One region of the Providencia hangzhouensis genome, then DNA from elsewhere that is predicted to be linked to it. Evidence: predicted binding sites of a transcription regulator. Region 1 holds the regulator's gene; each other region holds the start of a gene.
The links. Region 1 encodes CRP, which controls carbon source genes, mostly activating them, when cyclic AMP is high. Its sites were predicted from a motif close to ATGTGANNNNNNTCACAT; they were not measured.

Region 1 (11,175 bases):
AAAATCCGCTTTTCCTTCCCCTTTGAGTTTCTCTTCATTCACTATGTTAGTTAAAATGTGTCAGCGCTTACTACGTTTTAATAGCCTTTTATTTCATTGTATTTAAAGTAATTCTTAATCAAAATGTGAGCTTGTTATAGGAATGTAAATATAGTTCCATGATTTTTATATGGAAATTTTTTTTGAGAAAAAATAATCATTGACTTAAATAGGCTATTTTCCTGCTTTGGCTGTGCTATGATAGCCGCCCTTATTATTTTTATGGTGTTTTAATCATCGTTCTGATTGCCAACACAATAAAAATATGCATAAGAAATAATACATAATGATAAAAATCAGTCGGATAGGCTAATATGCTTCTACTTATTGATAATTACGATTCATTTACTTACAACTTATACCAATACTTTTGTGAATTAGGGGCTGAAGTTGTTGTAAAACGTAATGATGAAATTACCATCGAAGAAATTGAACAGCTTTCGCCTACACATCTTGTGATTTCACCTGGGCCATGTACACCGGATGAGGCTGGCATCTCCCTTGAGGCGATAAAATACTTTGCAGGTACGCTTCCCATTTTAGGTATTTGCTTAGGGCATCAAGCCATTGGGCAAGCTTTTGGTGCATCAGTTGTTAAAGCACGAGAAGTTATGCACGGTAAAACCTCTGCGATTCACCATAATCATCAAGGGGTATTCAAAGGCTTGAACCGGCCCTTGACGGTGACACGTTACCACTCTCTGGTAATTGCGGCAGAGACACTCCCTGTTTCTTTTGATGTATCAGCATGGTCACTGAATAATGGTGATGTTGATGAAATCATGGGAATACGGCACAAAACCTTGCCTATAGAAGGCGTTCAGTTCCATCCTGAAAGCATTCTGAGTGAGCAAGGCCATGAATTACTAAATAATTTTCTAAAATATTAATTTATAAATCTGGTTCAGAATAAATTAATTATGCATATTATGCCCTTTGCTATTGCTCTTTTTTGATTTTTTATTCATATTTAATGATTATATTTTCATTATCGCATTAAATAAGAGCAGGTGAGGGGTATGTCAGAACAATACGCAGCAGCAGAACAACACGCAGTTAATCGGCAGACTTTCGATCAAGTTATGTTGCCTATTTTTTCGCCGGCGGAATTTATTCCAGTTAAAGGTGAAGGTAGCCGTGTCTGGGATCAGCAAGGTAAAGAATATATTGATTTTGCTGGTGGGATCGCGGTTCTTGCTTTAGGGCATTGTCACCCTAGTTTGGTGGCTGCTGTGCGTGAACAAAGCGAAAAGCTATGGCATGTCAGTAATATTTTCACCAACGAGCAGGCGCTAAAGTTAGCACAAAAACTTACGAATGCGACATTTGCTGACCGTGCGTTTTTTGTGAATTCAGGCTCAGAAGCTAACGAAGCCGCGTTTAAATTAGCGCGTCGTTACGCTATCACCAAATATAACCCATATAAAACGAAGATTATTGCTTTCAAACAAGCCTTCCATGGGCGCACATTATTTACCGTTTCGGTGGGCGGGCAAGCGAAATATGCAGATGGTTTTGGGCCAAAGCCTGCGGATATTATTCATGTGCCTTTTAATGACCTGGATGCGGTCAAAGCGGTCATTGATGAAAATACCTGTGCTGTGGTGTTAGAGCCCGTACAAGGGGAAGGTGGTGTCACCCCTGCGACATCAGAATTCCTGCAAGGAGTTCGCAAGCTATGTGATGAAAATAATGCATTGTTGATTTTTGATGAAGTACAAAGCGGTATGGGGCGTACAGGTAAATTATTTTCTTATATGCATTACAACGTTGTGCCTGATATTTTAACCACGGCAAAAGCATTGGGTGGCGGTTTCCCTATCAGTGCAATGATTACTACTGAAGAAATTGCGAAAACGATGGAAGTGGGTTCGCATGGTACCACTTATGGCGGTAATCCATTAGCTTGTGCAGTAGGTAATGCGGCGTTTGATATTATTAATACAGAAGATGTATTAAATGGCGTTCAAAAGCGCCGTGAATTGTTTATTGCTCATTTGAATAAGCTTAACGATAAATACCACATTTTTTCTGAGATCAGAGGAATGGGGCTCTTAATTGGTGCTGAGCTTGACGGCAAACTATTGAACCGCTCGAAAGATATCCTGCAAGCCAGCGCAGTAGAAGGGCTGATGATGCTCAATGCAGGCACTAATGTTTTACGTTTTACGCCTTCGCTGATTATTTCGGAAGAAGAAATTAATAGCGGCATGGCGAAATTAGAAACGGCAATAGAGAAGTTACTGAGTTAATGATTAATTGAAAGTTGCAGAGGCATTAATGTCTCTGCAACTAGTTCCTTAAGCAAGCGGTTATTTATTATCCAAGAGGCTTAATTCAGATTGAAGGTGAGATATATGAGCTTCTTCTTTGACTATTTCTGTCATAAGGTTTTTTATATCTTCTAATGTTTTTTGTGGGTCTTGCAAGGTATACTCTAAGCTTTTAGCTTTTGGTATTTTATTTTTAGGGATTATTGTTTGTTCTTCTTTACTTTGCGATAATTTATATCCATTACTAATAAATTGTTTGCGAGCTTTTGATTTTTCGGTGTGGCGTATTTTGATATTAGGCTTTTTTTTTCTAATAATTGATTTTTCTTTCCGATCTAAATTATCTGTTATTTTAGATTTTGTGTGGTTTTCGGAGGTGGTTAAATTAACCACTGTTTCTTTCTTCTTGTTTTCTGAACTATACCCAGAATCGACAGAATTCTCTGAAACATAACCAGATAAATTAGAGTTTATACTTTCATTACTCGAATAAAAATTAATGCTTGAATTCTGATGGTTATCACTAAAAAATTCATTAAATATTGTTTTTGCATTTTCACTGATAATATCAGAGTCTGACTTATTTATTATGCGAGTTGCATCATCAATAATATCTTGTGAATACGCTTGTTTAACAAGTTCGCTACTCTCTGTATTTAGACTTTCATCTTGTGCTTTATACCAGTCAATACCATCATTGTCCCAAGCTAGTTGTTTATTTGTGGTAGATTCATTGAAATGATCTTCTAACGTGCTAATGGCTGATTCCATTTTATTAAAAATATTTCCGCACTCTTTATTTTTGTCAGGTGATGGTTCAGTAGAGTCTAGAGTATTGATATTATTTAATTGATTATTATCTTGAAATACTTCTTTATTCGAATCTTTAATTTTTTCGTGTTTTTTTATTAAATTTTGACTGGTTATAGTAGTTTTATCTATAATCTTAGCCTCGCCATTTTCAAATTTAACGCATAGTTCTTCCTTTTTATTTGTTTTAAAAACATCTCTGAACTTGCGAATACTTTTTTCATGAATGGATTTTATTTTATATTTAAAATTAGATAGCATACCTGCGGAACGGTTTAAATGAAAATCTACAAACGTTGAGGTTTCAACGTTGTTTTTTTTACTTGTTTGCATTGGTAAGTCTTCCTGAGTTTTATGGGTAATTGAATGGTCTTCTACTGGGGTAAAATTTTTTTCTATTTTTCTCGAATTTTTAAATATGAGGGGATAGCGAGAAACTAAGCTCTGATCTTGAGAACTAGGCATATTTTTAAAAAAATCAAGGCTAGTCTTGAAATCGATAGAGCGGATGTCAATATTTTTATTTTTTTGAGTTTCAAAAATAGTTTTATGCTTAGGATAAAATGTCTTATGAGTTGGCTGGGTATTAGGTAGCAAACTTCCTATATTTAATGAAGATACAAAGTTTTCACGTGGTGTCTTTTTTATCTGTTCTGTAGGTTGTTTCACTAATGTGGGGGAATTTACAGATGCTTGATTTGCATATTGTAAGTTTTCAAAAAAGGTTTTATTCTTAATAAAATCTTTTTTGTTATTTTCTAATTGTGGCGAAATAACTTGGTTTTTTGTGCTAGTAATAGTGCGCATATATAAAATCTCGGATGATTAATTATTAATTATTTTATATAAGTATATTTTAATTAATATCAAAAAACGCGAGTGTGCTAGAAAGTCAATAAAGGGGCCATAAGCAAAGAAATGAAAAACAGCGCTATATCATTGATATACCGCTGTTTACAATAATAGCCCAGCCAAAGGTGGCCAGGCTGAAAGGTTAATTAACGTGTGCCGTAAACCACAATTGTTTTACCATGTGCAGAGATCAGGTTTTGGTCTTCTAACATTTTCAAAATACGGCCAACTGTTTCACGGGAACAACCCACGATTTGGCCTATTTCCTGACGGGTAATTTTGATTTGCATACCGTCTGGATGTGTCATCGCATCAGGTTGTTTGGCTAAATTTAATAGAGTTTGAGCAATACGGCCTGTAACGTCTAAGAATGCGAGGTTACCGACTTTCTCAGATGTTGTTTGTAGGCGACTAGCCATTTGCGCAGAAAGGCGCATTAAAATATCAGGGTTAACCTGAATCAATTGACGGAATTTTTTATATGAAATTTCAGCAACTTCGCAGGCGATTTTTGCTCTAACCCACGCAGTACGTTCTTGCCCTTCTTCAAATAACCCAAGCTCACCAATGAAATCCCCCTGATTCAGGTAAGAGAGGATCATTTCTTTGCCTTCTTCATCTTTAATTAAAACAGCCACCGAACCTTTAACGATATAGTAAAGGGTTTCTGCTTTCTCACCCTGATGGATAAGAGTGCTCTTGGATGGATATTTATGAATATGGCAGTGTGACAAAAACCATTCAAGAGTAGGGTCTGTTTGTGGCTTGCCGAGAACCATTAGCGTTATCCTCTGTATGTTATTGCAGCCATTCGGAAAAACGTACTAGAAAGGCTGGCTTTAAAGTCACTAGCTTAGCATATTAATTTGCCTTATATACCTTTAAATAATCAAGGGGCTGATTACTTCAGCGTTTTTGATTGCTCTTGGTAACGCAAATTGATATCAACACTATAATATGATCAATTAAACTGTTGAGTTTTGATCTTAATCCTATCAACTAAGTATTGTTTGTAGCATATTCAATAAAGAAAGTCTTCCCTGTATCGCTTCAGCCAAATAAAGTTGATATAACATTCCTTATATCTATGGAACAATGTAGCCTTTAAACCGATTTCATTTCAAGGGGAAATACAATGGAAGCAAGAGTAAAGTGGGTTGAAGGGCTTTCTTTCTTAGGAGAGTCTGCGTCTGGGCACCAGGTGATGATGGATGGCAATGCGGGTGATAAAGCCCCAAGCCCAATGGAAATGGTGTTAATGGCAGCGGGGGGTTGTAGCGCAATTGATGTCGTTTCGATTTTGCAAAAGGGCCGCTACGATATTACGGATTGTGAAGTTAAATTAACCTCACAACGTCGTGAAGAAGCCCCTCGTTATTTTGTGAAAATCCATTTGCATTTTATTGTGACAGGGAATGAATTAACGGAAAAAGCAGTCGAACGTGCCGTTCAACTTTCTGCTGAGAAATATTGCTCAGTCGCATTGATGTTAGAGAAAACCGTTGAAGTCACACACAGCTTTGAAATAAAAAACTAAAAATAAATTTAATTTTTATTAATATATTTGAATTGAAAGATGCTTACCTTAATTAATGATAAGCATCTTATTTTTTAATCAAAAAATAATTTAACTGTTGTTCTTTTGATTAATTAGTTTTTCGACTATTGGTGCCATAATTAATTCCATTGCTAAACTGAGTTTCCCTCCTGGGACGACAATTGTATTCATTGCTGAAATAAAAGAGCCGGATATCATTGACAGCAAATAGGGGAAATCAATTTGCTCTAGCCCACGAAAGCGGATCACAATAAAGCTTTCGTCTTGTGATGGGATAGCTTTAGCCGAAAATGGGTTAGAGGTGTCTACCGTAGGAACGCGTTGAAAATTGATATGGGTGCGAGAAAATTGTGGCGTGATGTAATTAATATAGTCCCCCATTGAACGTACAACAGAGTCCATAACCGCTTCGCGGGAGTGCCCTCTCTCTGTGGTATCGCGGATCAATTTTTGGATCCATTCGAGGTTGACAATAGGGACAACACCTACAAGCAAATCAACATGTTGTGCAACATTATGTTCTGGAGTGACAACGCCACCATGCAGCCCCTCATAAAATAAAATATCTGTTTTGTCTGGTAGCGGCTCCCAAGGGGTAAATGTCCCAGGTTGCAAGCCATACGGTACCGCTTCATCATAAGTATGTAGATATTTACGGGACTGCCCACAACCTGTTTTTGCATAGTCGATTAAGGTTTGTTCAAGCAACGCAAAATCATTCGCTTCGGGGCCAAAGTAACTGATGTGCCGGCCTTGTTCTCTGGCTTTACGGATAGCCATATCCATTTCAGGGCGTGTATAGCGATGAAAGCTATCCCCTTCTAATGTTGCTGGTTGGATATTTAATTGGTGAAAAACTTTACGAAATGCTTGGCTAGTTGAGGTTGTGCCAGCTCCGCTCGAACCAGTGATAGCAATGATTGGGTGCTTTTTGGACATCGTGGACTCCCTGTGTTGCGCTTATAAGCACTATTTTAATCAATAGTGCATGAAGCGGATTAACGGGTGTTAGGGTTTTGAGTTTTATTTGATGGTTTTACGACATGATTGTGTGGAAAACCTGTAACTTAATTCATGATAGATGATGACGTAAAAATGAACCATAGAATAAAAACATCAGACAGAAAAACTCCCCTTAGGCATGAAATTAACCGATTCATGCAATTCAGACCAGACTAGCACAATTTCACCAGAAACTAACTGCCGTTTCACATCGTTGACCTTATCTTGTAAGCTTTTTTCATGGGAGCCGTAGTCGGTTCCTTCCCGTAAGACATAGCTTTCAATTAGGTTTTCCAATGTTTCAGGTTCAAGTTCTTGCCAAGGAATAATCACATTATTTCCTTATCTAAATAAGGCGTTAACCATTGAGGGATGCGTGTTTCTAACCACATTTGCGGTTTTCTCAAGGTACCGCTCACAAAGCCTACGTGCCCACCATGTTCTGTCATTTGGTATTCCACATTGTGGGGTAAAAATGATAAATCAGGAACAACCTCAGGCGCCATAAATGGGTCATCTTTAGCGTGGATAATCAATGTTGGCTTCGTGATGTAAGCTAATTTAGGTAATGCGCTGCATTTTTGATAATAATCTGTCGCATCATCAAAACCATGAATACGAGCAGTGATCACATCATCAAATTCACGGATGCGTTTTAGTTGTTTAAGCTGCAGCAAGTTTAAAGGTAGTGAGCCAGGGTAGCGTACCAATTTACGCGTTGCATTACGTTTTAAGCCATTTAGTAAATAGCGTTGATAGAATTGAGATATTCCTTTTTCCATCCGCAAAGAACAGGCTTCTAGCATTAATGGGGCCGAAACCACGACGCCCGCATCTAAATCTGCATTTTGCCCACTTTCTGCGAGATAGCACGCTAACATATTACCACCAAGAGAATAGCCGACTGCGGCCGTCGGCGTATCACCATAGGTTTGTTTTAACCAACGGAGAAAATAGCGAGCATCACTGGTTTCACCTGAATGGTAAATTCGCTGTTGGCGATTGGGTTCACCGCTACAACCGCGAAAATGCATAATTACACCCAACCAACCATGCTTTTGGGCCGTTTCTAGCATCCCGTGGGCATAAGGGCTCTTAAAATTGCCTTCGAGACCATGGAAGATCACTAAACGTGGCTTATGTGCCGCTAGCTCAGGTTTTTCACTCCAAGCGAGATCGATAAAATCGCCATCAGGCAATTCAAGCCGCTGCCATATTGGTTTGATTTTCGGTGTTCTACGGAAAATCCTTGGCAGTAATGTTTGGAGGTGTGGATTTTTAGCCCAACTTATTGGACGAAAGTTTTCTGACATAGCCTTATTTTTATTTAATGGGGACTCTTGTGAGTCACATAACATACTGTTATTTTTTTGTGATGCAAGTAAACAAATTTGAGTTTGAGGCTAAATTATAAATGACATTGGGGCTGGTTTTTTCTCTTTTTACGTTTTTATTCATTGCTGCAGTCACTCCCGGCCCTAACAATATGTTGCTAACGTCAAGTGCAGCAAACTACGGTTTTCGCCATACAATAATATTATGCCTTGGTATTATGTTAGGGATGCAGTCAATACTCTATCTCTCCGCATTCGGGGTTGCTGCACTTTTATTGCTCTATCCTGCGCTTCATGTCGCCTTAAAATTCGCCGGAAGTCTATATTTGCTATGGCTAGCATGGAAAACAGCGACAGCAAATTATGCCCCACTGAAGACGAATAGCGAAGTTGCGAAAAGCATTACTTGGTATCAAGGCGGCTTATTACAGTTTTTAAACCCCAAAGCATGGATGATGGGGCTAGGCGCTGTCGGGGGATTTAGCCTCCCCGGTGAATTATTTACCCAATCTATTTTAATGATGAGTATCGCATTTGTGATAGTTAACTTAGTGGCGGGTTTAATTTGGATGGGGTTTGGTTCATTAATTAGCCTATTTTTACGTAGCCGTCGTGCTTGGTTTATTTTTAACTGGGTGATGGGCTTATTAACTGCACTGTGCGTGCCGTTAATTTGGTTGGAATGATCTTTGTTGTACGTGCTAGAGACTTTATAAGAGTTCGATAGCTAATACATAAAATAAATTAAATATTTGTGGCTGATTTTATCTTAATAGGCTATATAATTAGGCTGAGATTAAGCCGTAAATAGAAGAAAGATTCTCTACTATTTGAAGGAATAAAGTAAATGCTTTCCGAAATTATAGAAAAGAATAAAAAAATAATTAAAGGTGAGGATATTGATTTAGTTGTTAAAAAATTATATTTATCCTCTCCGTCTGTAGGTTTCATGAACACAGATGACTCTACATATGTGATTTTAAATCAAATTAGTAATAAATTTTCAGTTCCCTTTAAACATATTTATGTTACAGGATCTGCTCATATAGGATTTAGTTTAAAGACATCTAATGAATATAGTAAAGGTTCATCTGACTTAGATATTGCTATAGTTGATGGCTTTCTTTTTGATAAAATTTTAAATGGCATAGTGGATGATACATTTAACTTTACTAAGAAGTCATCATTTAAGAGTTTTGAGGTATATAAGAGTTATATAAATAATGTAGCTAGAGGATTTATTCACCCATTTTATTTTCCATTCGGAAATACTAGAAAAAACTGGTTTGATTTCTTCAACGAACTAACTTTAGATCATAAAGAGAGTTATTCTAAGATATCAGCTTGCTTGTTCTCTTCTGAAGAAAGCTTTAAAAATAGGCAAAAGTATAGTATTAATTACTTTAAAGCTAACAATCATGAAAATAAGAGTATCTTAAATGAAAACGATTGATTATAAGATCAGGTCTGTACAACTACTAAATTATATGAATGATATTGAATCTGGTAGGCTGGTAACTAACCCGTTTTTCCAAAGGAATTTAGTCTGGAGGGATCTTCATAAACAGGAGTTTATAAAAACAATATTGCTAGGATACCCATTCCCGCATGTTTTTTTGTCTAAAGGTAAAATTGATTTAGACAAAAAAATAAGTATTGCTTCAATTGTTGATGGGCAGCAAAGAACTAATGCAATAATGGAGTTCATTTCAGGGAAACTATCTGTTAATAACAGAAAATTCTCTGAATTGACGGACGAGGAAAAACAAGACTTCTATAAATATGAAATACCCGTGATAGAATTGGATTTAACCAATGATGACCAAATTATTGCTGATATTTTTCAGAGAATCAATAGAACTTCGAATTCATTGACAATGATAGATAGAAAGTCATCAGAGTTTAGTGCTTCGGAGTTCATGCATTTTTCAGAGTTTATTTCAGGCCAGATGGACTTATCTTCTGCTGAAGATGATGAAGATGAGGAAATTACGAACATAAGAAATAATCCATATATAAAAGATAGCTTTAAAGACTGGGCTAAAGCGGTTGATAAAAACAAAAAAGCAAAAGAGTTTAGGCAGTTGATGACTAGCCAAAATCTATTCTCTATTAATGAAATTGCGAAAAAAACAAATCTTCAATATACATTGAATATTATATCAACCACGATTGGCGGTTTTTTCAATCGAAATGAATTATCATGGACATATGCTGAACAGTATAATGAGTCGTTTGATTTAAAAGATAAATTATTGGAAAGACTGGAAAAATCAGCTATTTTATTTAATAAACTGAAATTCAAAAAATCATCTCTATGGTATAGAAAGGCCAATTTTTTTAGCCTTTTTGTCTATTTTTGTAGAGTTATCAATAAGATTGATATTAATGATGACGGAAAGGTTAATGAAATAAAAATAATTATAGATTCAGTTGAATTATCTGATGATTATAAAAATGCAGCAAAAGAAGGTGTAAATAATAAAAAAGAAAGAGAGATCAGAGATATTGAAATTCAAAATATTTTTGAGAAAATCATAAATTAAGCTTAGTGTTTATTCCCCTACTAATCTATTAACAGATTGATAGGGGAGTTTGATTATGTAAACTTGATTAATCTAAATCGACGTTTTTAGTGCCGAAAAAGTAGGTAAAAATAAAACCGAATAAATAGGAAACGAATAACCCGCCAACATAAACTAACATCCCTGGGAACACGCCATCAGCAGAGGTCATCATTGGGATAGCGACTAAGCCAGACGGGCCAAAGACAGTATTTAAACCAACTGGTAAACCCATCCAAGCCACGAGTCCAACAAAGAACCCCCCAGCAGCACCGCCTAAACATGCGGTGACAAACGGCTTCATTCGAGGAAGGGTTACACCGTAGATAAGTGGTTCACCGACACCTAAGAAACCTGGAATGATGGCCCCGCGAATCTGATTACGTAACACTGAATCTTTTGCGGCTTTAACGTACAACGCCATCGCTGCACCAACTTGCCCACCACCAGCCATTGCTAGGATAGGGAAAAGTGAGTTAAAGCCTTGGGTTTCAACGAGTGCCATATATACCGGAACAAAACCTTGGTGCACGCCAAACATTACTGCAATTAAGAATAGCCCAGCAAGTATAGCGGTTCCGAATGGATTGCTGCTTAAATGAACAAAAAGCCACGACATACCAGAGAATAACCAACTGCCAATTGGCATGATGAAGATAAACACTGCAGCACCAACAATTAACAAGGTAATTGTTGAAGTTAAAATCATATCAAGGTTGGCTGGAATAATTTTACGTACTTGT
Region 2 (11,175 bases), 290 kb from region 1:
GTCAGTTCCTTTCATTAGGGAATAATCAGAATACTGTAGCGAAAAAGTGGTAAATCAAGATTAAACAAAGCAGAAACACTTTTAGAAAAACTAAGTTGTGGATACGGAAAAATGGATTATCCACAACTCATCTTACAGTTAGTGAAACTTAGTCCAAAAACTGACTCTGCAGTGCTTCTCGTTGTTGCCTTCCTAAGCCAAAATCTTTTTCTAGCCATTGGTCAACATTGCCATAATGGCTTTCAATACTGTTTAGAGCCGTTCTTAAAAAGTCTTCACGTACCGAATAGACATACTCAAATTTTTTCACAATGCTTTCGTCCATCGTTTTTGCATGCTCTTCGAGTAAATGCTTGCGGTATGGTGCAAGTGTTTCATTAGTCAGTAAGTAATCTTCCATTACAGTGTCTAAATCTGCACCTAAAGCAAATAATACTAATGCGGACCCGACGCCTGTACGGTCTTTTCCTACCGCACAGTGTTGTACGATACCACCTTTTTCTGGCTGTTTGAGTAAATTGACCAATTGGTAATAAGCAGGATTGTTCAGTGGTAATAATTCATATAAACGGAACATAAAAGCTTGCGGGTCAAATTGTTCCAATATTTCTGGCGTAAGTTTATCTAAATTTGCTGTGACCTCTTTTGCTAACGGATTTGCTGGTGCATGCACATAATGTGCGCCTTGCCAAATGACATCAGGCTTATCTAAGATTTCAGCTTCATCACGATAATCAATGATTTGGAAAAGATTTTGTGAACGTAGAACAGCTTCGTCCTCTTGAGTTAATCGGTCTAACGCACCGGAACGAAACAGGACTCTAGGCTTGATCTTCCCACCATTAGCGAGTTTTTTACCACCAAGATCGCGGAAGTTAATACCGCCTTTTAAAGGCAAAACAGAAGGATGAAGATAAGGTGTTGTTGACATAATAATTCCTTTTCGCCCTACAGCTTTCATTCCAGTTAGCAATAAAACAAATGTAACCTGAACAATTTAAGGGCACATAATATTGATAATTGTTTTTATGACAATAACAGATCTAGCGAATAAGAGGATCAGAATATTTCCTGTAAATTGATTAACAATTGTAACATTTATAAAGGAAATAAAGAGAAATAAGAGGTATGTAAAAGGACTAAGCCCGCTTACTTTTTGTCCACAACCGAGTGAAAGTCAAGTAAACGGGCCAGTAAATCACGGACTACAGTAAGCGGCGTGCAGCTTCAACCACAATACTTAATACGTTACCTTCAGTTTTCTTCAGTAACGCTTCATTTGGAATTTCTTGTTGGGTACGATTTACGATAACACCCGCAACCATACCAGCACGTAACCCTTTACTACTAGAACACATAGTCAGCAATGTGGCTGATTCCATTTCGTAGTTCATCACGCCCATGTCTTGCCACTCTTTCATCGAACCTCTGAAATGACGCATCACACGGCCAGTATAGGTATCATAACGCTCTTGACCTGGGTAGAAGGTATCAGATGATGCAGTTACACCAACATGAACGGTTGCACCTGCATCTTTCGCTGCGGCATAAAGCGCATTGGTACAATCAAAATCGGCAACTGCTGGGTATTCTAATGGCGCGAAGTGTTGGCTAGCACCGTCTAAGCGAACTGCTCCAGTTGTCACTAAAACATCACCGACATTGATATCTTCTTGGATTGCACCTGTTGTACCAATACGTAAGAAAGTGCGAATACCAAGCTGCGCAAGTTCTTCGACTGCAATAGACGTTGATGGGCCACCGATACCGGTTGAACAAACAATGACGGCTTTTCCGTCAACCTCACCACGCCAAGAGGTGTATTCACGCAATGACGCAAGGTGTACAGGGTTATCCATCAGACGTGCAATTTTTTCAACACGGTTAGGATCCCCAGGAACAATCGCTACGGTCGCACCCTGTAAGTCACTTTTCTTTAAACCTAAGTGGAAAACGTCAGACATTTCAAACTCCTTTACACAATGGCATCATTAAATCAGTCAATACTGATTAATCGTTATTTATAATATAGCGATAAAGCCATAATTTTTTAGTGATGAATGTCACTTTTAATGAAAACAATAAAAGTTTGATTTCATTATTAAGTGACTTATGTCACATTTATTCATTGATCTTATTTCTCTTTAAAATCCATTGTCATCAGTATAGATGAAAGTTTGATATAACGACAAAAGCGCCCCTGATTGCTGGGCGCTTTGATTATTTGGCAGAACTAAAAATAGTAACGCTATATTAGAGAATTACATCAAGAACGAGGACACCAACTAGACCTATTGCCCACGCAATGGTGGTCGGAATAGACCAAACAATGATTTGCTGTTTAACGTCCTTAATTCCCATCATTCTGTTCACAACCCAATACAGGCTGTCGTTAAAGTAACCGAAGAACAGAGATCCCATGGTTGCCGCTTGCGCTGCGACCAATAAGTTAATATCAGGTATTTGGCTAATGATTGGTGCAGAAATAGATGCTGCGGTAATCATTGCTACTGTACCCGAACCTTGAATCAAACGAACCAACGTCGCGATGATAAACGGAATCAATACAGGTGTAATTGGCAGATTTGCTACATGCTCAGCAAGAATGTTTCCTGTGCCACTATCGCGCAGTACCGCGCCTAATGCACCACCAGCCCCCGTAACAAGCAGAATAATACCGGCTGCTTGTAAGCCTTCTTCCATACGGTCGATGACTTCTTCTTTCGTTGCTTTTGGCATTAATGTGTAAACAGAGATCAACACACTAATTGATAATGCAATAATGGGTGCGCCTAAAAATTCAAATGTTTGGAAATACCAATTGCTTTCCATACCTTGGAAAGATTCTGTTTTAAGAATTAATCCATTAATTGCATTTATGAAAATTAACAAAATAGGCGTAATAATCGGTAAAAGCGATAAGAACAGGCTTGGTAATGGTTTATTCGCTTTTTCTTCCATATAACGAGCGTGAACTTCTTTCAGGTCTTCACTACCCGTTTCATCTGGCATAAATTCAGGGTATTTAGTCCCTAACCATTTTGCGTAAAGAACAATACCGATAACACAAGGAATAGCGAGGCTCATTCCTGCCAGGATCATTGCGCCAACATCGACACCAAAGATCCCTGCCACGCCTAAAGGCCCAGGTGTTGGTGGAACGGTGTGGTGTGTCACCACTAACCCACCAGCGAGTGCAACGCCTAAAGTTAGTATGCTACGTTTACCATTTTTGGCTAATGCTTTTGCCAATGGGTATAAAATCACAAAAGCGGAATCAACGAAGATAGGAATACTGACAATATAACCGGTAATTGCCAACGCCCATTCTTCACGCTTTTTTCCTAACCATTTGATAAAGCTATAAGCGATCTGTTCAGCAGCACCTGAAACTTCCAGCACCCTTCCCATCATTACCCCGAGTCCGATAACAATACCGATGCTACCGAGTGTTGACCCAAAGCCTTTTGTAATGACTGTCACTGTCTCTGCTGCGGTCAAACCACCGGATATACCTGCGATTGCTGCGGCAATTAGCATTGCTAATAACGCATGAACACGCGTTCGTAATACTAAGAAGATCAGGACAAATATGGCCACTGCGAGGCCAATAATAGGAATATAGGACATAGGCTATCTCCTACTTAGACGAACCGTGGTGGGTGATAAACGAACGGATCGCATCACCAAACGAGCCATCTGCACGAAAACCGAGATCCAATGCACGGCTGATATCAAATTTGCCCGGCCAGCTCGCCACAATACGGTTAATGGCTTCATCAGGCTCAAAGCGAATAAGATCCACAGCTTCTTGGCCTGCAACATCACGTAGAGCATCGATCATACCTTGGACGGTAACGGTGATACCTGGCAGGTTCACAGTGCGTGATTTACCAAATTTTTCAGCAGGGATACTGACCGCATGAATAAAGTTGTTAATCACAGTTTCAGGGCTAGATAACCACAGCGCTAGGTCAGGGGAGACAGGACAAACACTTTCAACCCCATTTAATGGCTCGCGAATAATGCCACTTGCGAATGAAGAGGCCGCTTTATTTGGCACACCCGGACGAATACTAATGGTTGGTAAACGCATCACACGGCCATCAACAAAGCCTTTACGTGAATAGTCATTGACCATCAATTCACACATGGCTTTTTGAGCACCATAGGACGATTGTGGGTTAACGACACACAAGTCTGTGATGACATCAGGTAGCTCACCACCAAACACAGCGAGGGAGCTGGTGAACATAAATTTGATTGCAGGGTTCTTGGCACGAGCGACTTCCAATAATTGACGAGTGGCTTCAAAGTTAACCTTCATACCCAAGTCAAAATCACTTTCAGCATGGCTACTTACGATAGCTGCAAGGTGGAAAACCACATCGGTTTGTGCATCAATCAGTTTATCAGCCGCCCCTGCTTGCGTTAAATCTAACGCGACGCAACTGACTCTGGCATCTTCAACCGGTGATGTAGGGCATTGAATATCGGCTAAAACAAGGTGGTCAAATTTTAAACCCTGGCTATTTTTAAGCAAAGCAGCGGCTAGCTGCTGGCCCAGAAAGCCTGCGCCACCAGTAATAATAACTTTCATTGTAATTCTCCTTGCTATAGCCTTTTAACTGGCTATGCAGTTTTAGGTAAGATTATTTATGTTTTATGTCTTGATTAAATGAAGTTTTATGTTTTGTTCTGTTATCCGCTGCACCACATCAGTTGGTAATTGGTCATCACAAATGATGTCGTGCAATTGATTCAATGGGCAAACACGAAACATGCCATATTTGCCGAACTTACTACTGTCTGAAACCAGCACACAACGGCGAGCAACATCCAATAGCGTTTGTTTTATCTGAACCTTTTCCTCATGCGGGGTAGAAACCCCGTGCTGCAAATCCCATGAACTGGTGCTGATAAAAGCAATATCAACATTGAGGGTTTTCAGCATCATCGCAGCCGTATTTCCTACACTAGAATGGTTACGTTTATCCACCAATCCCCCGGTGTGGTATAGGTTTAGCTGCGACTTATTCATTAAGTACTGCATAATCGAAAAATCATTAGTGACAATCGTTAAGTTGAAACGCTCGCCGAGTACGCGTGCTATCTCAAAGGTAGTTGTTCCCGCATCGAGATACACCACTTGCCCATCTTCAACTAGTGAGCTGGCAAACTGGCCAATTTCACGCTTATGGCGATGATGTAACCGCGCTTTTTCACTCCAAGGTAACTCTTGGCGCAGCACATCATTTAACTTAACGCCACCACTAATACTGAGTACCTTCCCTTCTTCTTCTAACATCCGAATATCACGTCGCACTGTCATATGAGAGACATTCATTAGCTCAACCAAGTCACTGATCGATACGGTTTGATGTTCATGCACGTAACGGTAAATAAAATCACGACGCTCAGAAGGGAGCATAGGTTCTCCTAATTATGAATTTGCTTGTTTAAGCCAGCCTAATCCATCTTCGGTGCGGCCTGCAGGATGGTATTCACATCCTAACCAGCCTTCATACCCCATTTCATCCAACTGCTTAAAAATCCATGGGTAATTGACTTCACCGCTATCCGGTTCATGACGATAAGGAACTGACGCTATCTGAATGTGACTAAATTTACCCCATAAACGTTCAATTGTTTTCAATAAATCACCTTCCATAATTTGGCAGTGATATAAATCCAACTGGATAAATACATTTTCACGAGCAATTTCAGGTAGTAATGCTTCAGCTTGTTTTTGTGTCGTCAAAAAGTATCCGGGCATATCGCGGGTATTGATGGGTTCGATAAGCACACGAATACCGTGCTCAGCCATCACATCCGCCGCATATTGAATATTTTTGATATAGCATGCAGTTTGCTGTTCAAGTGTATAGTTTTCATTCACTTTCCCCGCCATCGCATGAACTTGTTTACAGCCTAAGGCTTTTGCGTATTTCAAGGCCGTTTGTACGCCTTCGGCAAATTCTTTCTCACGACCTGGGATCGAAGCCATACCACGCTCCCCTTGTGCCCAATTTCCCGCTGGCATATTAAACAGAGCTTGTGTTAGATGGTGTTTACTCAGCTCCCCCGCAATGACATCGGCATCTTCTTCATAAGGGAAGAGGTATTCGACACCTTTGAACCCCGCATTTGCAGCACGTTCAAAGCGCTGTATAAAAGGCACTTCGGTAAACATCATGCTTAAATTTGCAGCAAATTTAGCCATTTTCGCCTCGCTACTTTTGTGGATAACGACTTTCGAGCTGTTCAACTTGCTCTTGCGTTAATGTTGTAAAGCCATGTGGGCGTAATGTGATATATAAGCGAGCGGTATCTTCTAACTCTTCTGCATTGAAGAAAGCTTGTCTTAACGTTTTGCCACCCACGACCGGACCATGATTTGATAGCAATACCGCATTATGTGTCGGTGCTAATTTTGCAATTTCCTCACCAATTCGGTCATCCCCCGGTGGCAAGTATTCAATCAATGGCAATTTCCCCACTCGCATCACATAATAAGGTGTGATGGGAGGTAAACAATTTTTTGTATCTAACCCCGGCAAGCAAGACAACGCCGTTAACCAAGGTGAGTGAAGGTGAACAACTGCTTGGCAATCAGGGCGTTGCAAATACATCGCCATATGCATAGAAACTTCTTTTGTCGGCTTATCACCCCCAATCCAATTGCCTTGTGCATCGAGTTTACTCAGTTTGTTAGGGTCTAAATCACCAAAGCTGGAGTTTGTCGGTGTCACAATAATCGAACCATCAGGTAACCGAGCACTAATATTTCCTGCACCACCACTACTGTATCCGCGGTTAAACATTGATTTAGCCCAATCGACTAACTCTTGGCGCAGCGCCTTTTCATCACTCATTAAACATCTCCTGTGCAAACTGGAAGAAATTTTCTTGGCCGAAATTACCTGATTTCAGCGCCAACCAGTTACCGCTTGCTAAATCCTGTACCCATGGCACACCAGGGGCAATTGGTGAACCAATACTTAATTGTTCTGTTCCAAGGCTTTGAACCACTTTTCCTGAGGTTTCGCCACCCGCAATAATAAAGGTGTCATACCCTTTCGCTTGCAACAGTGCGACAACTTCACCAAATACCTTCTCGACCGCGAAACTTGATTCCGCTGCGCCATATTTTTCTTGTGTCTGTTTCAATAATTCAGGTGATTGAGTGGCATAAAGCATTGGCGCTAAACCGGTTAGTTGCTGTGCTTGCACCCAATCAGCTAATGTTTTGGCATACTCTGAGTTATTTAAACATTCACCCACATCCAACATTTTTGCAGGAGCAACTTGCTGATAAGCCTGCACTTGTTTGTTGGTCATTACCGAGCAACTCCCCGATAAAACAACCGTTTTTCTGTTTTTACCTGTTGGTTTTTCGCCACGTTGTGTTGTGCCGCCCCATGGGCATTGGCTATCCACATTCGCTAATGCAGCGCCGAGGCCTGAGCCCCCAGTTAACAGTGGCATGGCTTTAACCGCTTGTGCGATAGGAAGCAAATCATCCATCGTTAAGCTATCAACGACCGCGTAACTCACACCTTGTTGAGCTAACTCGGCAAGCTTTTGGCTAACAACGTCACTGCCTTTTTGAATATCTTCAAGTTTGACTAAACCTGCTTTACCTTTTGATTGTTTTTCCATCACACGCAATAAATTTGCGTCGGTCATTGGGGTTACAGGGTGATGCTGCATGCCACTTTCATTAAGTAGCTGGCCATTCACAAATAAATGACCGTGAATAACCGTTCTGCCGTTCACAGGTAACGCTGGGCAAACTAATGCTAAATCTGTTCCCAGTTGGGCCATTAATGCATCTGTAACGGGGCCAATATTGCCTTTTTCGGTTGAATCAAACGTTGAGCAATATTTAAAGAAAATTTGCTGACAATTCGCTTTTTGCTTCAGCCACTTGCACGCATTGGTCGATGCACTAACAGCTTCATCGACAGGACAAGAGCGGCTTTTCAAACTGATCACTATCGCATCAACATCTTCTGGTACTGGTGTATTTTCATCAGGTTCATTCAATAGCTGAACAACCTTCCAACCGTTTTGCACCATAAAGCCTGCAATATCTGTCGCACCGGTAAAATCATCCGCTATTACGCCTAACTTCACTGTCATGCTTTTTTCTCCGGTAAAGTAATACCTTTAAATGTTTTGATCACCGCGCTGTCATCCTGCTGACCAAAGCCTTCATTGCTCGCTGAAATAAACATTTGATGGGCTGTTGAAGCAAGTGGCAGCGGGAAATTTAATGCTTTCCCTGTTTCCATCACTAGCCCTAAATCTTTGACAAAAATATCTACTGAGGATTTTGGCGTATAATCACCGTCTAAGACATGTTGCATACGGTTTTCAAACATCCATGAATTTCCAGCTGCATGGGTAACAATGTCGTACATCACGTCAAGGTCAATACCCGCCTTGGCGGCTAAAGCCATGCTTTCTGCGGCAACAGCTATATGCACCCCAGCTAATAACTGGTGAATCGTTTTGACGGTTGAACCTAAGCCGACTTCATCCCCTACGCGATATAAGCGCTCAGAAATAGCGTTAAATACGGGTGAAAGCTGCTCAAATAGAGCTGCTTCACCTGAAGCCATTACAGTCAATTTCCCTTCAGCGGCTTTAATTGAGCCACCTGAAATAGGCGCATCTACAAGCGGTAATTGATATGAGGCAAGGCGCTGAGCGATATTTTTAGTTTGTTCCGCAGCCAAGGTACTGTGCAACACAATAACCGTACCGGGGCGTAGTTGTTCAACTAAAGGCTGTTCACCCGAAAATAAAATGGCTTCAACTTGACGACCATTAACCACCACCAGCAACAAAGCATCAATTTCATGGGCAAATTCCGCTGCATTTTGCCCCACTGCAATTGCGCCTGCGTTAAGTAGGCTTTTGCATGCACCTTGGTTTAAATCAAATCCATAGGTAGGAATGTTATTTTTTATAAGAGATTGTGCGATCCCCATCCCCATAGAACCTAGGCCAATCACGCCAATTTTATTAACGAAATTTCCCATAATGACCCCTGATGTTGTTAATCTTCGTGACTGTTGTGAATTTTCACACAATAAAATTCACAAACACATGACTAATATCACATTTGAGATAATATAAAAAACAAACAATAAAAGCATAACCAATTGAATTAAAACAAAATAAATAAAAACCCACCTTAAACATGCTTTCACAGAATGATGTGATAAAAAATGTGACGCTCGTTATGTTTATTCACGTTTAATTCACAAATGAAAAATCTTTGTTTCTCTACTGGGCTATATTCAATGCATCATTTCTATTGACCTAAAACTCAAATTGCTGAAAATAGCCGACTACAATTTTTTGAATAATGCTCCATACTATGGATGAGAGCATAAATTGGCGGATTGCCTAGGAGATAACATGGGGTTATTTGAGCAAATGATGGGTATGGTTGCAGGCGATAAAATGCAACAATTTCAATCAGTAATAAACTGGGTTGAGGAGCAAGGTGGCCTTCAAGGTGTTATCGAAAAATTTAACGAGCAAGGCTTAGGCGGTGTTATTGCATCGTGGATCAGTGAAGGAAATAATTTACCTATCGATGCCAGCCAATTAATGCAAGTTTTTGGAAATGCAAATATCCAAGAATTAGCTCAACAGGTTGGCTTAGAGCCTCAAGCAACCTCAGAAATGATTGCTAAATATCTTCCTCAGTTGGTTGATAGCGCCACACCAAATGGCGAAGTCCCAGAAAACCTCGATTTGGCTTCTATCGGTATGAACTTACTGAAATCTAAATTATTTGGTTAATACTTTCTAAAAAGGCAGGGAAAACCTGCCTTTTTGACACACTAACTAATCGCCATTTTACTGATCATTTCTGAGCTGTTTCGCTGCTTCAACCATGTTAGCTAATGCTTGGCGAGTTTCTGGCCAGCCACGAGTTTTCAAGCCGCAATCTGGGTTTACCCATAAGCGCTCAACCGGAACACGCTTCGCTGCCTTTCTTAATAGCGCAACAATCCATTCCACATTAGGTACATTTGGTGAGTGAATATCGTACACTCCTGGACCAATTTCATTTGGATAATCAAAATCTTCGAATGCATCTAACAAATCCATATCTGAACGTGATGTTTCAATCGTAATCACGTCGGCATCCAATGCCGCAATGGAATCCATGATGTCATTGAATTCGCAATAGCACATATGGGTGTGAATTTGCGTGTCATCTTCAGCAATCGCTGCACTAAGCTTGAAGGCGTCAACCGCCCATTTGAGGTAAGCCGCCCACTCATTTCGGCGCAATGGTAACCCTTCACGCAGTGCAGGCTCATCGATTTGAATAATACCAATACCCGCTTTTTGTAAGTCGTCGACTTCATCACGTAAGGCTAGCGCAATTTGTTTAGCAATCGTTTCACGGCTAACATCTTCACGTGGGAATGACCAACATAGAATAGTGACAGGGCCAGTTAACATCCCTTTGACAGGTTTCTCCGTTAAAGATTGAGCATATTTTGCCCACTCCACCGTAATGGCTTCTGGGCGACTAATATCACCAATAATCACTGGCGGTTTAACGCAACGTGAACCATAGCTTTGAACCCAACCATTTTGGGTAAATACATAGCCATCAAAGTGCTCACCAAAGTATTCCACCATGTCATTACGTTCAGCTTCACCATGCACAAGGACATCGATATCTAAAATTTCTTGTTCTTTAATAGCTTGCTTAATATGTTCACTAATATTGGTGCGATAGTAGGTTTTATCCACATTCCCTTTTTTGAAGTCTAAACGTAATGTTCTGATTTCACTTGTTTGAGGAAATGAGCCAATCGTGGTTGTTGGCCATAATGGTAAGTTAAAGCGTTGACGTTGGCGCGCTGCTCGCTGTGGATAGGGGCTATAACGTTCTGTATCCCCTTCGCTGATTGCCGCCAAACGCTGAGCCACTGATGCATTATTCACACGAGCTGATGTTCTACGCGCTCGAATAGGTGCGCTGTATGTATCTAATTCAGCAATATGGCTGTCTGTTGGCTGATTTAACGCTTTTGTTAACAGAGCAAGTTCTTCGCATTTTTGGATAGCGAAAGCAAACCAGCTTTTTACTTCGGCATCTAAACGCGTCTCATCATTTAAGTCAATTGGGCTGTG
Region 3 (11,175 bases), 1.9 Mb from region 1:
GTTTTGTCGGTTTTTGTTCACGGTCTAATGCGATGAGATTCACTTTATCTCCCGCCTGTAACTTCTGTTTTTGGGCTTCTGCACCACTGATGAAAACAACATCTCGTTGCCCAAACACACCACGGTATCGGTCATTTAGCCCATAAATTGTAGTATTATACTGGTCATGGCTGCGTAATGTTGCCAAAATCAATTCACTGTTTACTGCTGAATTTGGGTCTTCAATAACGCCTTCTGTCGGTACAAAATTAGCTTTACCTGATTGAGTTAACCAACGACGCTCAGAAGCAGCGTTTGTCAGGTGAAATCCTCCCGGTATTTTAATACGTGCATTGTAATCATCAAAGCCAGGTAATACCGCCTCCATTGCATCACGGATCAAGTCATAGTTACCGATAAAATCATCCCATTCGACTTTACTCTGAGGTATTGCCGCTTTAGCTATTCCTGCTATTATCGCACACTCAGATTTAAGGTAAGGGCTACATGGTTTAAGTAAACCTTTTGATGCGTGAACCATCGACATTGAGTCTTCTACAGTAACACATTGCACACCACTGCTTTGTCTGTCTATTTCACTGCGACCCAATACGGGTAATAAGAATGTTTGCTTAGCTGTTAATAAATGGGAGCGATTTAGTTTAGTTGCAGTATGAACCGCTAAATCAAGCTTTTTCATACCAGCAAAACAAGCGTCTTTATCAGGCATTGCAACCGCTAAATTTCCTCCCATGCAAATTAAAGCATTCGCTTTTCCTTCAGAAATGGCTTGCATGCTCGCGACTGCAGCATGACCGAATTCGCTTGGTGGCTTAAAACCAAATCGTTGTTCAATTTTGTCTAAAAAGCTTTTTGACGGTTTTTCTGTAATGCCAACGGTTCTATCACCTTGCACATTCGAGTGGCCACGCAATGGGCAGATACCCGCACCTTCCCGACCAATATTGCCCTTAAGTAGCAGCAAATTGACTAATTGCTGAACATTCTGCGTACCATGTTCGTGCTGAGTGATCCCCATGCCATAACAAATAATGGTGCTTTTTGCTTCAATATAAAGGTCTGCAATCTCTTCGATAGACTCGCGTGGCAAGCCAGAAACCCTTAAAATATCCTTCCAACTTGTTGTCAGTAAGTCATTTTTTAAAGCTTCATAACCCTGTGTATGAGTTGATATGAATTCAGTATCGAGAATAGGCTCTTTTCCTTCATCTACTGCGGCTTGGTGCTTTTCAATCAATAACTTCATAACCCCTTTAAGTAACGCAGTGTCTCCACCAACACGAACTTTATAATAGTGCCCCGCTAAAGGTGTAGATTCTAGCGTTAGCATTTCTAACACGTCTTGTGGATAGGTAAAGCGCTCAAGACCACGCTCTCTTAAAGGGTTTATTGCAATGATCTTTGCGCCGCGTTTAGAAACTTCACGCAATGAGCTCAACATCCTCGGGTGGTTAGTCCCAGGGTTATGACCTATACAAATCACTAAATCTGCTTTATCAAAGTCGTCTAATAATACCGTCGCCTTACCGACACCAATAGAGTTAGCAAGACCAACACTCGTTGGCTCATGGCACATATTTGAACAGTCTGGAAAATTATTTGTTCCATATTCACGAGCCAGTAATTGATATAAAAATGCGGCTTCATTTGAAGTCCGGCCGGAGGTATAAAATTCAACGGTATTTGGGTCTGAATAACTTTGTAAACGCGTACCTATTTGTTGAAAGGCTTCTTCCCATTCGATAGGTTCATATTTATCTGTTTGTGAATTATATTTCATGGGGTGAGTTAAACGCCCTTCATCTTCTAAATGAAAGTCATCCCATTCGAGTAATTCTGTTACAGTATATTTAGAAAAAAATTCCGGGGTTGTTTTTTTAGATGTTGCTTCCCAAGCAATTGCTTTTGCGCCATTTTCACAAATATCAAATGATGCTGTATGGACAGGGTCAGGCCACGCACAGCCAGGGCAATCAAAGCCATCCACCTTATTCATTTCAAACATTGCAATGATATCGTGTCCTACTTTCATTTGGCCACGTAAAGCTTCTGCAACTGCTTTTACAGCCCCCCAACCCGCAGCGGGGCCATCATACTCTTCAATTTTCTTTTTCATTAGGCATTACTCTTTAATAAATGGAAATGTCTTTATATATGCTTTTATAATTATTTAAACTTTTCTTTATTATTTAATATTAGTAACTTCGCCGTTAAATATCAATAATTAAAATAAACACTTAAATAGATGTTCATAATTAGATGATTTATAAATGAGCAATTAGAATATAATTAAAAAAAGAAATGATGAATATTAATTTAACATTCAGTTATAATAAATGCATGAAGTTAATTAACTTTCCATTAAAAGAAAATTAATTAACTTCATAAAAAGAAGAGTTATATACAAGAGCCAGATTGTATAATGTCAACAGCACAACGTTTACCATTCGCAAATTGGCATACTGCAGTTTGTGACCCATTTAATTCTAATGTGAGTGCGGGCAACCCACCCGCTGACATACAAGCTTCTTGTGCACCGGGGCCTAAATTGACCACTTGTTGAGCATACTGACTCGCAGAATGTTCCACCGATTTATCCACATTTGAACTACCACACGCAGATAACATAACAGATATAACGCCAATAAGTGACATTGCTATTATTGGCTGAAAAAAATGATTAACCCTATGCCTCATTCCCTGCTTCTCCTATCATGCTACCTGAACATTTTGCACCAACTGTTTAGTGCCCGCCGCTTTTTGAAAATAAATTGATGACTAAAACACCAATAATAATTAATAGCATACCAATAATTGCAGGTAAATCGAGTTTTTGGTTGTAAATATAAATTGCAGCGACGGAAACCAACACGATCCCTAAACCTGACCAAATTGCATAAGCAATACCCAATGGCATTGTTTTTACTACCTGCGAAAGCCCCCAAAAAGAGACAGCATAGCCAACAATAACAATCAAAGACGGCCAAAAACGACTAAAACCATCAGATGCTTTCAATGTTGTCGTCGCAATGACTTCTGCAATAATAGACATCAACAAAAAACCCAAACCCTTCATCGCCTTTCCTTATTATTAGAATTAGTAATAATGAAACTTATTATTTTCCTATATACAACAAAAAAGCTCTGTCTATCCTGAAAATAACCCAGAGCTTTTATATCTTCTTCATGGTGCTAAGACGAGTTAATGATTTGAAGCTACGTCTATTCTATCAGTAAGAGATTCTCTATAGCGCTTGAATAGATAAACACATAAAGCAAAGGCTATCAGACCGATCGCACCACCAATATAACCAATTTGAGTCATCCCCAAATGAACAATAACTTGGTTACCTAACAGCGCACCAGCGCCAATACCAATATTAAAAATTCCAGAGAAAATTGACATTGCCAAGTCAGTAGCATCTGGAGATAAATCAATCACCTTAACTTGCATCCCTAAGCCAATGCACATCATCGCCATTCCCCAGAACACTGATAACATAACCAAAGACCAAACATCTCTACCTAATGGCATCAGCAATAATAAACAAATCGTCATAAATGCGATTGCTGCAGGTAAAAATGATAATGAAAACTTGCTGCTGTAACGACTAAATATTACGCTTCCGAAAATACCGGCACCACCAAAAATCAGTAGTAGTAAAGTAGCAAAATTTTGGCTTTGCAATGCAACCTCTCGAACAAAAGGTTCAATATAGCTGTAAGCTGTAAAATGTGCGGTAACAGCTAAAACAGTTAATGCGAACATTCCTACGAGTGCAGGCCGTTGGAATAGCATAGGAACACTTTTTAACGAACCAGAATGTTCACTTGGTAAACGAGGTAAAAAACGGATCAACACAACCATAGTAAATAATGCAATGATACCAATACCTAAAAACGTCGCCCGCCAGCCTAAAAACTGCCCAACCACTCGACCAAGGGGAAGCCCTAATACTGTCGCTAAAGCGGTCCCCGTTGCTAATAACCCAAGAGCTTGGGCTTTTTTACCTGCAGGAGCAACCCGAATAGCTAAAGATGCAGTAATTGACCAAAATACCGCATGGGATAATGCAACGCCAATACGCCCTGCTATTAGAATATCAAAACTCCACGCAAACCCTGAAATAATGTGGCTAATAACAAAAATAACGAATAAAAAAGCTAATAATTTGCGACGCTCTATTTTACTGGTTAATAGCATTAAAGGTAACGACATCAAAGCCACAACCCACGCGTAGATTGTTATCATCAATCCAGTATGTGCGACCGTCATATCAAAGCTTTTTGCAATATCACTGAGTAATGCTACAGGCACAAACTCTGTTGTGTTAAAAACAAATGCAGCGACCGCTAATGCTATTACACGGATCCAAGCTGTTTTTCTAGAAACTTGCGTCATATTTCTCTTAGCCTTTACTTTCCCACAAATAACATACACAACGGTTTAATTGTGCGTAAAAATTGCTGCGAAAGGATATTGGTATTTCATACAGGATTGAGTTGTCACTAAGCAAGCTAGGTTGCTAATAACTCTTTTTATGTGAATTGTATCACATTTTTTCATTACTCATAAAGGCTCCTCTTTGCCTAATTGGCAAGAACAATATCATGTCTGCTTATTTTTATTCTCTCGACTATTCTGTTTCATTATTCGTTCAAATTTAAGTCATTTATCTGAATATTTATTACATTCAGTTATCTGAAAATACATCGCATTACTTTCTATGCTACAATCTCACTATTATTTTTTATGCTTAAAGGACCGCTTTAATGAAAAACCATTTTCCTACTGAACCTAACGTTAATACCTTAGCAGATGAAGTTACTTGCCTAAAAAACTTATTAACGCATATGCTAAAAGCTATCGGCCAAGCTGATGCAGGTAAGATTTTGGTCAAGATGCAACGTGAAGTTGCACAAATGGAAGACGAAAAACAGGCAGAAACCTATAAAAATACGTTAGAACAGATAAAAACAGCGTATCGCCAATAGATTATTTAGCGATAAATGCTATTTTAAGGATATACATGCTATAAAGTGGTTTAAACTGCACAAATAACTAAGTTTTAATCATGAAAATCATCTATCTTTGTTCATGAATTAAACCATTCTTTATTCATTTAGCTCCCCCTTCAGAACCCTATGAAGGGGGCTTTTTTTTCTAAAACTTATGTATTATTCCGTTTATAAATATCTTGGCAATGCTGAATATATTCATCGACTGTTGTATCGTCGGTTTGCTTATCCCAACTTTTCTGTTCTTCAAAAGCCCACACTTCAAACGTTTGCCCAAAGTTAGCGCCTGACATACCAACTTGCTTATAAATCCGATGGTAAAAACCTTGCTCAGAACGGTAGATCTCAAATTTAAACGGAACTAACCTAGCGGGATTTGTCGTTGTCAAAAAATCATTACCAAACAATAACGTTTTCTCCAGAATATCCATTCTATCCCCTTGTTTAATTTATAAAATACGCATGGTTTACAACTTCTCTTCTAAGCATAGCGCATTTAACGCCATCCCGTAATTTTACCTATAAAAATAGATGATTTATATATTACCTATCGATAGGCTTGATGAATGAGAGGAGAGATATTAATGAAATAATAAGCTTCACTATTAAAATGAAGCTTATTATCAATAGATTATGATTTATTGTCGTACAACTGTTTTGCCATATCAATGCTGTCTGCGTTCACATCTTTTATATGGTCACGTGTTAACCGATAAACAACAGGGCTTAAAAGTAACAAGGCAATCAAATTAGGGATCGCCATCATGGCATTTAGTGTATCTGCCAACAACCAAACAAAATCAAGTGATTGTGTTGCGCCGATAGGTAAAGCAATCAGCCATAAAACTCTGTACGGCTTTATTGCTCGCAACCCAAATAAATATTGCACACATTTTTCGCCATAAAAGCTCCAACCCAGAATAGTGGTAAATGCAAACACGGCTAATGCGATAGCAACAATATAATTTCCACCGGGAATTGCCGTTTGGAATGATGATGCGGTTAATGTCGCGCCTGTTTCACTGGTCAGCCAACCACCAGTAATAATGATAGTTAACCCTGTGACAGAGCACACAATGATAGTGTCAATAAATGTCCCTAACATCGCAATGAGTCCTTGGCGAATAGGGTTTTGTGTTTTTGCAGCGGCATGAGCGATAGGCGCACTCCCCAAACCTGCTTCATTGGAAAATACGCCTCGTGCAACCCCAAAGCGTATTGCAGCCCATACAGCAGCCCCCGCAAACCCACCTTGAGCAGCAACAGGGTTAAAAGCCGAGGTAACAACCAGAGAAAGTGCCGCAGGGATCTCAGTAAAATAAATACCAAGCACAATGACCCCCGCGCCAAAATAGGCAACAGTCATAAATGGGACAAGTTTTCCTGCAACATCAGAAATACGTCGCAGCCCACCAATCAATACCGCACCAACTAATAAAACTAAAGCCCCTGCGGTCAACCATTTATGCACGCCAAAGTTACTTTCTAGCACATCTGCCACTGAGTTCGCTTGTACCGTATTGCCGATACCAAAACTGGCACATGCACCGAAAAAGGCAAACAGTGTTCCCAGCCAAATCCATTTAGGGCCTAATCCATTTTTAATGTAGTACATTGGGCCACCAATATATTGGCCATATTTATCGACTTCACGAAAACGAACAGCTAACACCGCCTCAGAATATTTTGTTGCCATTCCTACCAATGCCGTCATCCACATCCAGAATAACGCTCCCGGCCCTCCCATGACCACTGCGGTTGCAACTCCGGCAATATTCCCTGTACCAATCGTTGCCGATAACGCTGTCATTAATGCATTAAAAGGCGATATTTGTCCCTCACCCCGTGATTCATTCTTTTGAAACAATAACTTAAAACCTGTCCCAATTTTTCTTATCGGTAAAAATGCAAGCCGGATTTGCATATAAATACCAACGCCTAAGATCCCAACCAGCATTGGTACTCCCCAAACCACTCCATTTAGTTCACTTAACCACGTAGTTATCAAATCCATCCCACCCCCAATTAATTCATATTAATTAACAAAACAATCGAATTCATAACAATTCCTTATCAATCTAATAAAGATTAAAAGTAAAATAAAAGCGAACAAATTTTCAGTAATTCATCATTTAAAATAGAAGATTGTGAGTAAGCTCACTTGTGATTTATCGATTACAGTTATTAATACAATTTATTGCGAGTCAGAATTAGAATTGAGTTTGTAGCTATGAATGGGTATTTTGAGGGAGCATATTTACCATATTGTATAGATAAAAAATGCCCAGTAATTAAATTATTACTGGGCAGATACTAAAATCGTTGTCTATTTAAAGCTAACTTTAGACTATTATTTAGGCTATTTTAAATATTCACCTGAGCGCAATGCTTCAATACGTTTGTCTAATGGTGGGTGTGATAAAAATAATTCACTGAATGCTTTACCACGACCATTGATGCAAAACGCCATCAAACGGCCTTCTTCTTGTGGCTCATAGCTCGTTTTCAACCGTTGCAATGCAGCTATCATCTTTTCACGGCCGACTAATTTTGCAGAACCCGCGTCCGCATGGAACTCACGATAACGAGAGAACCACATAGTAATGATGCTTGCCAAAATACCGAAGACGATTTCAAGTACCATGGAAACCGCAAAATAAACCATTGGGTTACCATTACTACTTTCACTTTCGTTATCACTGTTGGACATAAAGCCTGCCGCAACCTGTGCGATAATACGTGAAATAAAGATGACGAACGTGTTCACCACACCTTGTAATAAGGTCATCGTCACCATGTCACCATTCGCGATGTGGCTAATTTCATGAGCGATAACAGCTTCAGCCTCATCACGGCTCATATTCTCTAATAGCCCAGTACTTACTGCAACAAGCGAAGCATCACGGCGAGCCCCTGTTGCAAACGCGTTAATATCTGGAGCATGATAAATAGCCACTTGTGGCATCTGAATTCCAACTTGTTTTGCTTGACGCTCAACAGTTGATACTAACCACTGTTCTGTTTGGTTACGTGGAGTTTCAATAACCTCACCACCCACTGATTTTAGAGCCATCCATTTGGACATCAGTAGTGATATGAAAGCACCACCAAAACCAAATAGGCCAGCCATGATCATGAGGCCTTGGACACTACTACCTCTGATCCCAGTTAAGCTTAGGATTATCCCAAACACAAACATAACCGCTAAGTTTGTGAGTAAGAATAAAGCAATTCTCATCATTTTTTATGTATTCCTTGGTAAAAACAAATATACGTAGAATTTACTTTATAAATAAGGTTTTTTCACACTTTTTCAAGTGCATTAACGCGAAAACCCTAAAAAATAACATAACTTTACATAGCTGCGTTCAAAACTCATCATTATGCTCTAAATAAATGATAACTTCTTTAGTAAGAATTTAACCATTTGTTTTTAAAGGCTCATTTTGTAACCATTTAAATTCAAAGCTATTTGTAATTGAAACGATAAAGCTAGTTAGCCAATCACCAAAAAAAATTTAGTGTATTTATCTATATTATCACTCACATTGTTTGCCAAATGAATGAATATTTACTTTTACTTCCACTCTATTAAAAAATAATGCCACATTAAGTGGCACTATTCTGTTCTATCGCTGTCTGTTGTTTAGTTCTCGCGCTAATTAGTTTTCTCTTTAGTCGATTTTGTTGATTTCTCTTTTGCTGTCTTAGCTGTTTCTTTATCTTTGGCTTTAGACGCTTTTTCTTTTACCGCTTTTGCTGATTCTTTATCTGCCGCTTTGCTAGCTTTCTCTTTCACTGCTTTTGCTGGCTCTTTATCTGTCGTTTTGCTAGCTTTCTCTTTCACTGCTTTTGCTGGCTCTTTATCTGCCGTTTTGCTAGCTTTTTCTTTCACCGCTTTTACTGATTCTTTATCTGTCGCTTTGCTAGCTTTTTCTTTCACCGCTTTTGCTGATTCTTTATCTGTCGTTTTAGCGGCTTTTTCTTTTACTATCTTAGCTGTATCTGATGCTTTATCACTGGCTTTGCTTGCTTTATCAGAGGCTGTTTTACTGGCTTTGCTTGCTTTATCAGAGGCTGTTTTACTGGCTTTATCACTCGTGCTCTTTATTGAGTCAGAAACCGATGGTTTACTTGATTGTTTAGCAACACCTGCACCAATCGAAGCACCAGCCGCTTTCGCTTTGCTGTTAATATCATTTTTTAATTCTATGGTACACACTTGCTCTGAGCGACTTGTTGAACCATCATTACAAATAAATTTACCATCTTCACAGCGATCTATTCCCCCTTTACTTCCAGAACATGGGTAATTTCTTGCATTCGCTGTATTAATAGATGCAATCATCATTACACTAACTGCCATTAATCCTACAAATAATTTACGCATGGTATTGTCTCGTTGTTAAGGAAAGCTATACCAAAAGTTTAGGATAAATTAAGTAAAGGTAAAGAAACCTATAATTAATCATCAATTTCAGTCAGTCGTTTTGGAAAATAAAATAAATAAAGAATAAAACTGCACTAATTTAATAGCTACTGACTAAAAACACCAAAATTAACAATAAATTAACATTTGATTTTCTATTTTCTAAGCGGATTAAGATAGCGTTAAAGAAACTCAAAAAATTAAGCCAGCTTTCGCTGGCTTAATTCCGTTAAACACTAAGAGAATATTATTTATTATTTGATAATAGCTTAGTATGTTGATTAGCTAAGTCGATCGCCATTTTCACCGTTTCATCGAGGTATGGGTCTGGCCCCTCGTAATCTTTAGGCAAATCATCAATTGATTTCAATAGTGGTTTACCTTCCCGAGTATTACGTTCATTTATACGTTTCAATTTTGTCGCTTCAAGTTCTGAATCTTCTTTTTGGCGCTCTGCATAGTTGAGCGAAATAAGATTCTTACTCTCTTTGTTTACTTTATAGCGAGCAATATCTTCATCAATATAGTTGAATTCAGGGTCTTTGCTAATACGTGCCAAATGCTGAGTTTTTATTGGTGATAAATCAGAAGACACATTACCAACAGGTGTATATTTTGCCGGTGGAATACTATCCCATGGTAATGCATTGTCCTCAAAGCTTTCTCCAGTTTCAGCTGGGTCTTGGCCTGTAGGCATTATCACATCAGGGGTTACACCTTCACGTTGTGTGCTACCACCATTAACTCGGTAAAACTTCTGAATGGTATATTGGACAGAACCTAATGAAGGCCATTCTGGTTTTAGCATTTGATCGTAAACACGGCTCAAACTACGGTGCTGCTGAACAGTTCCTTTACCAAAGGTCGGTTCCCCAACAATCATCGCTCTGCCATAATCTTGCATTGCTGCAGCAAAAATCTCAGATGCGGATGCACTAAAGCGGTCGACTAAAACAACAAGAGGCCCCTTATAATAAATAACATCGTCATCATCAATATCTTGGCGAACTTGACCGTTATTATCACGAACTTGAACAATTGGCCCTTTCGGAATAAACAAACCTGATAAAGAGACCGCTTCGGTTAATGCTCCACCACCATTACCGCGTAAATCAATAACCAATGCGGAAACATTATCTTTAGCCAAGTTTTGCAATTGAGTTTTAACATCATTGGTTAAACCAACATAAAAACCAGGAATATCTAAAACAGCAACTTTATCTTTACCTTGCTGTTTAATCGTCAGTTTGACTGCTCGGTCTTCCAGTCGGATCTGCTCCCGAACTATGGTGACAATATGAGGTTTCGCCCCTTTAGTATCAGAAACGACTTCTAACCGAACTTTACTTCCTTTCGGGCCTTTAATTAAAGCAACCACATCATCAAGGCGCCAGCCAACCACATCAACAATAGGTTTACCCGTTTGGCCAACACCGATAATTTTATCGCCGACTTTTAGCTCTTTACTTTTAGCAGCTGGCCCCCCAGCAACTAATGAGTTAATAACCGTATTTTCGTCATCTTGCTGTAATACCGCACCAATTCCTTCTAATGATAAGCTCATTTCTGAATTAAATTGTTCAGTATTACGAGGCGACAGATAACTTGTGTGTGGATCAATTTCACGAGCGAAAGAGTTAACTATCAATTGAAAAACGTCTTCACTTTGCGCTTGCGTTAAACGCCGCAACGCAAAATTATAGCGTTTTGTCAGTTTCTCTTTGATT

Region 2: udp (uridine phosphorylase) is a predicted target of CRP. The motif match lies at 2,104-2,121, and genes of this name have one in related genera.
Region 3: PZ638_RS10060 (sugar transporter) is a predicted target of CRP. The motif match lies at 4,542-4,559, and genes of this name have one in related genera.

Annotation. Positions count from the first base shown of each region.
Region 1 is NZ_CP135052.1:330,261-341,435, forward strand. It holds gene PZ638_RS01460 (aminodeoxychorismate synthase component II) at 354-929, shown strand; gene PZ638_RS01465 (aspartate aminotransferase family protein) at 1,059-2,291, shown strand; gene PZ638_RS01470 (hypothetical protein) at 2,352-3,929, opposite strand; gene crp (cAMP-activated global transcriptional regulator CRP) at 4,121-4,753, opposite strand; gene PZ638_RS01480 (OsmC family protein) at 5,110-5,511, shown strand; gene PZ638_RS01485 (phosphoribulokinase) at 5,602-6,471, opposite strand; gene PZ638_RS01490 (YheU family protein) at 6,649-6,867, opposite strand; gene PZ638_RS01495 (hydrolase) at 6,864-7,847, opposite strand; gene PZ638_RS01500 (LysE family translocator) at 7,949-8,554, shown strand; gene PZ638_RS01505 (hypothetical protein) at 8,716-9,321, shown strand; gene PZ638_RS01510 (GmrSD restriction endonuclease domain-containing protein) at 9,308-10,414, shown strand; gene murP (PTS N-acetylmuramic acid transporter subunit IIBC) at 10,482-11,175, opposite strand, start outside.
Region 2 is NZ_CP135052.1:624,327-635,501, reverse strand. It holds gene PZ638_RS02695 (tyrosine-protein phosphatase) at 149-931, opposite strand; gene udp (uridine phosphorylase) at 1,206-1,964, opposite strand; gene PZ638_RS02685 (GntP family permease) at 2,254-3,630, opposite strand; gene denD (D-erythronate dehydrogenase) at 3,641-4,600, opposite strand; gene PZ638_RS02675 (DeoR/GlpR family DNA-binding transcription regulator) at 4,664-5,431, opposite strand; gene otnI (2-oxo-tetronate isomerase) at 5,444-6,223, opposite strand; gene otnC (3-oxo-tetronate 4-phosphate decarboxylase) at 6,234-6,875, opposite strand; gene otnK (3-oxo-tetronate kinase) at 6,868-8,145, opposite strand; gene ltnD (L-threonate dehydrogenase) at 8,142-9,050, opposite strand; gene PZ638_RS02650 (YidB family protein) at 9,433-9,822, shown strand; gene metE (5-methyltetrahydropteroyltriglutamate--homocysteine S-methyltransferase) at 9,880-11,175, opposite strand, start outside.
Region 3 is NZ_CP135052.1:2,233,076-2,244,250, reverse strand. It holds gene PZ638_RS10075 (FdhF/YdeP family oxidoreductase) at 1-2,116, opposite strand, end outside; gene PZ638_RS10070 (DUF333 domain-containing protein) at 2,398-2,697, opposite strand; gene PZ638_RS10065 (DMT family transporter) at 2,744-3,076, opposite strand; gene PZ638_RS10060 (sugar transporter) at 3,203-4,402, opposite strand; gene PZ638_RS10055 (DUF2594 family protein) at 4,774-4,995, shown strand; gene PZ638_RS10050 (hypothetical protein) at 5,172-5,450, opposite strand; gene PZ638_RS10045 (alanine/glycine:cation symporter family protein) at 5,651-7,033, opposite strand; gene htpX (protease HtpX) at 7,379-8,260, opposite strand; gene PZ638_RS10035 (cell envelope biogenesis protein TolA) at 8,678-9,409, opposite strand; gene prc (carboxy terminal-processing peptidase) at 9,696-11,175, opposite strand, start outside.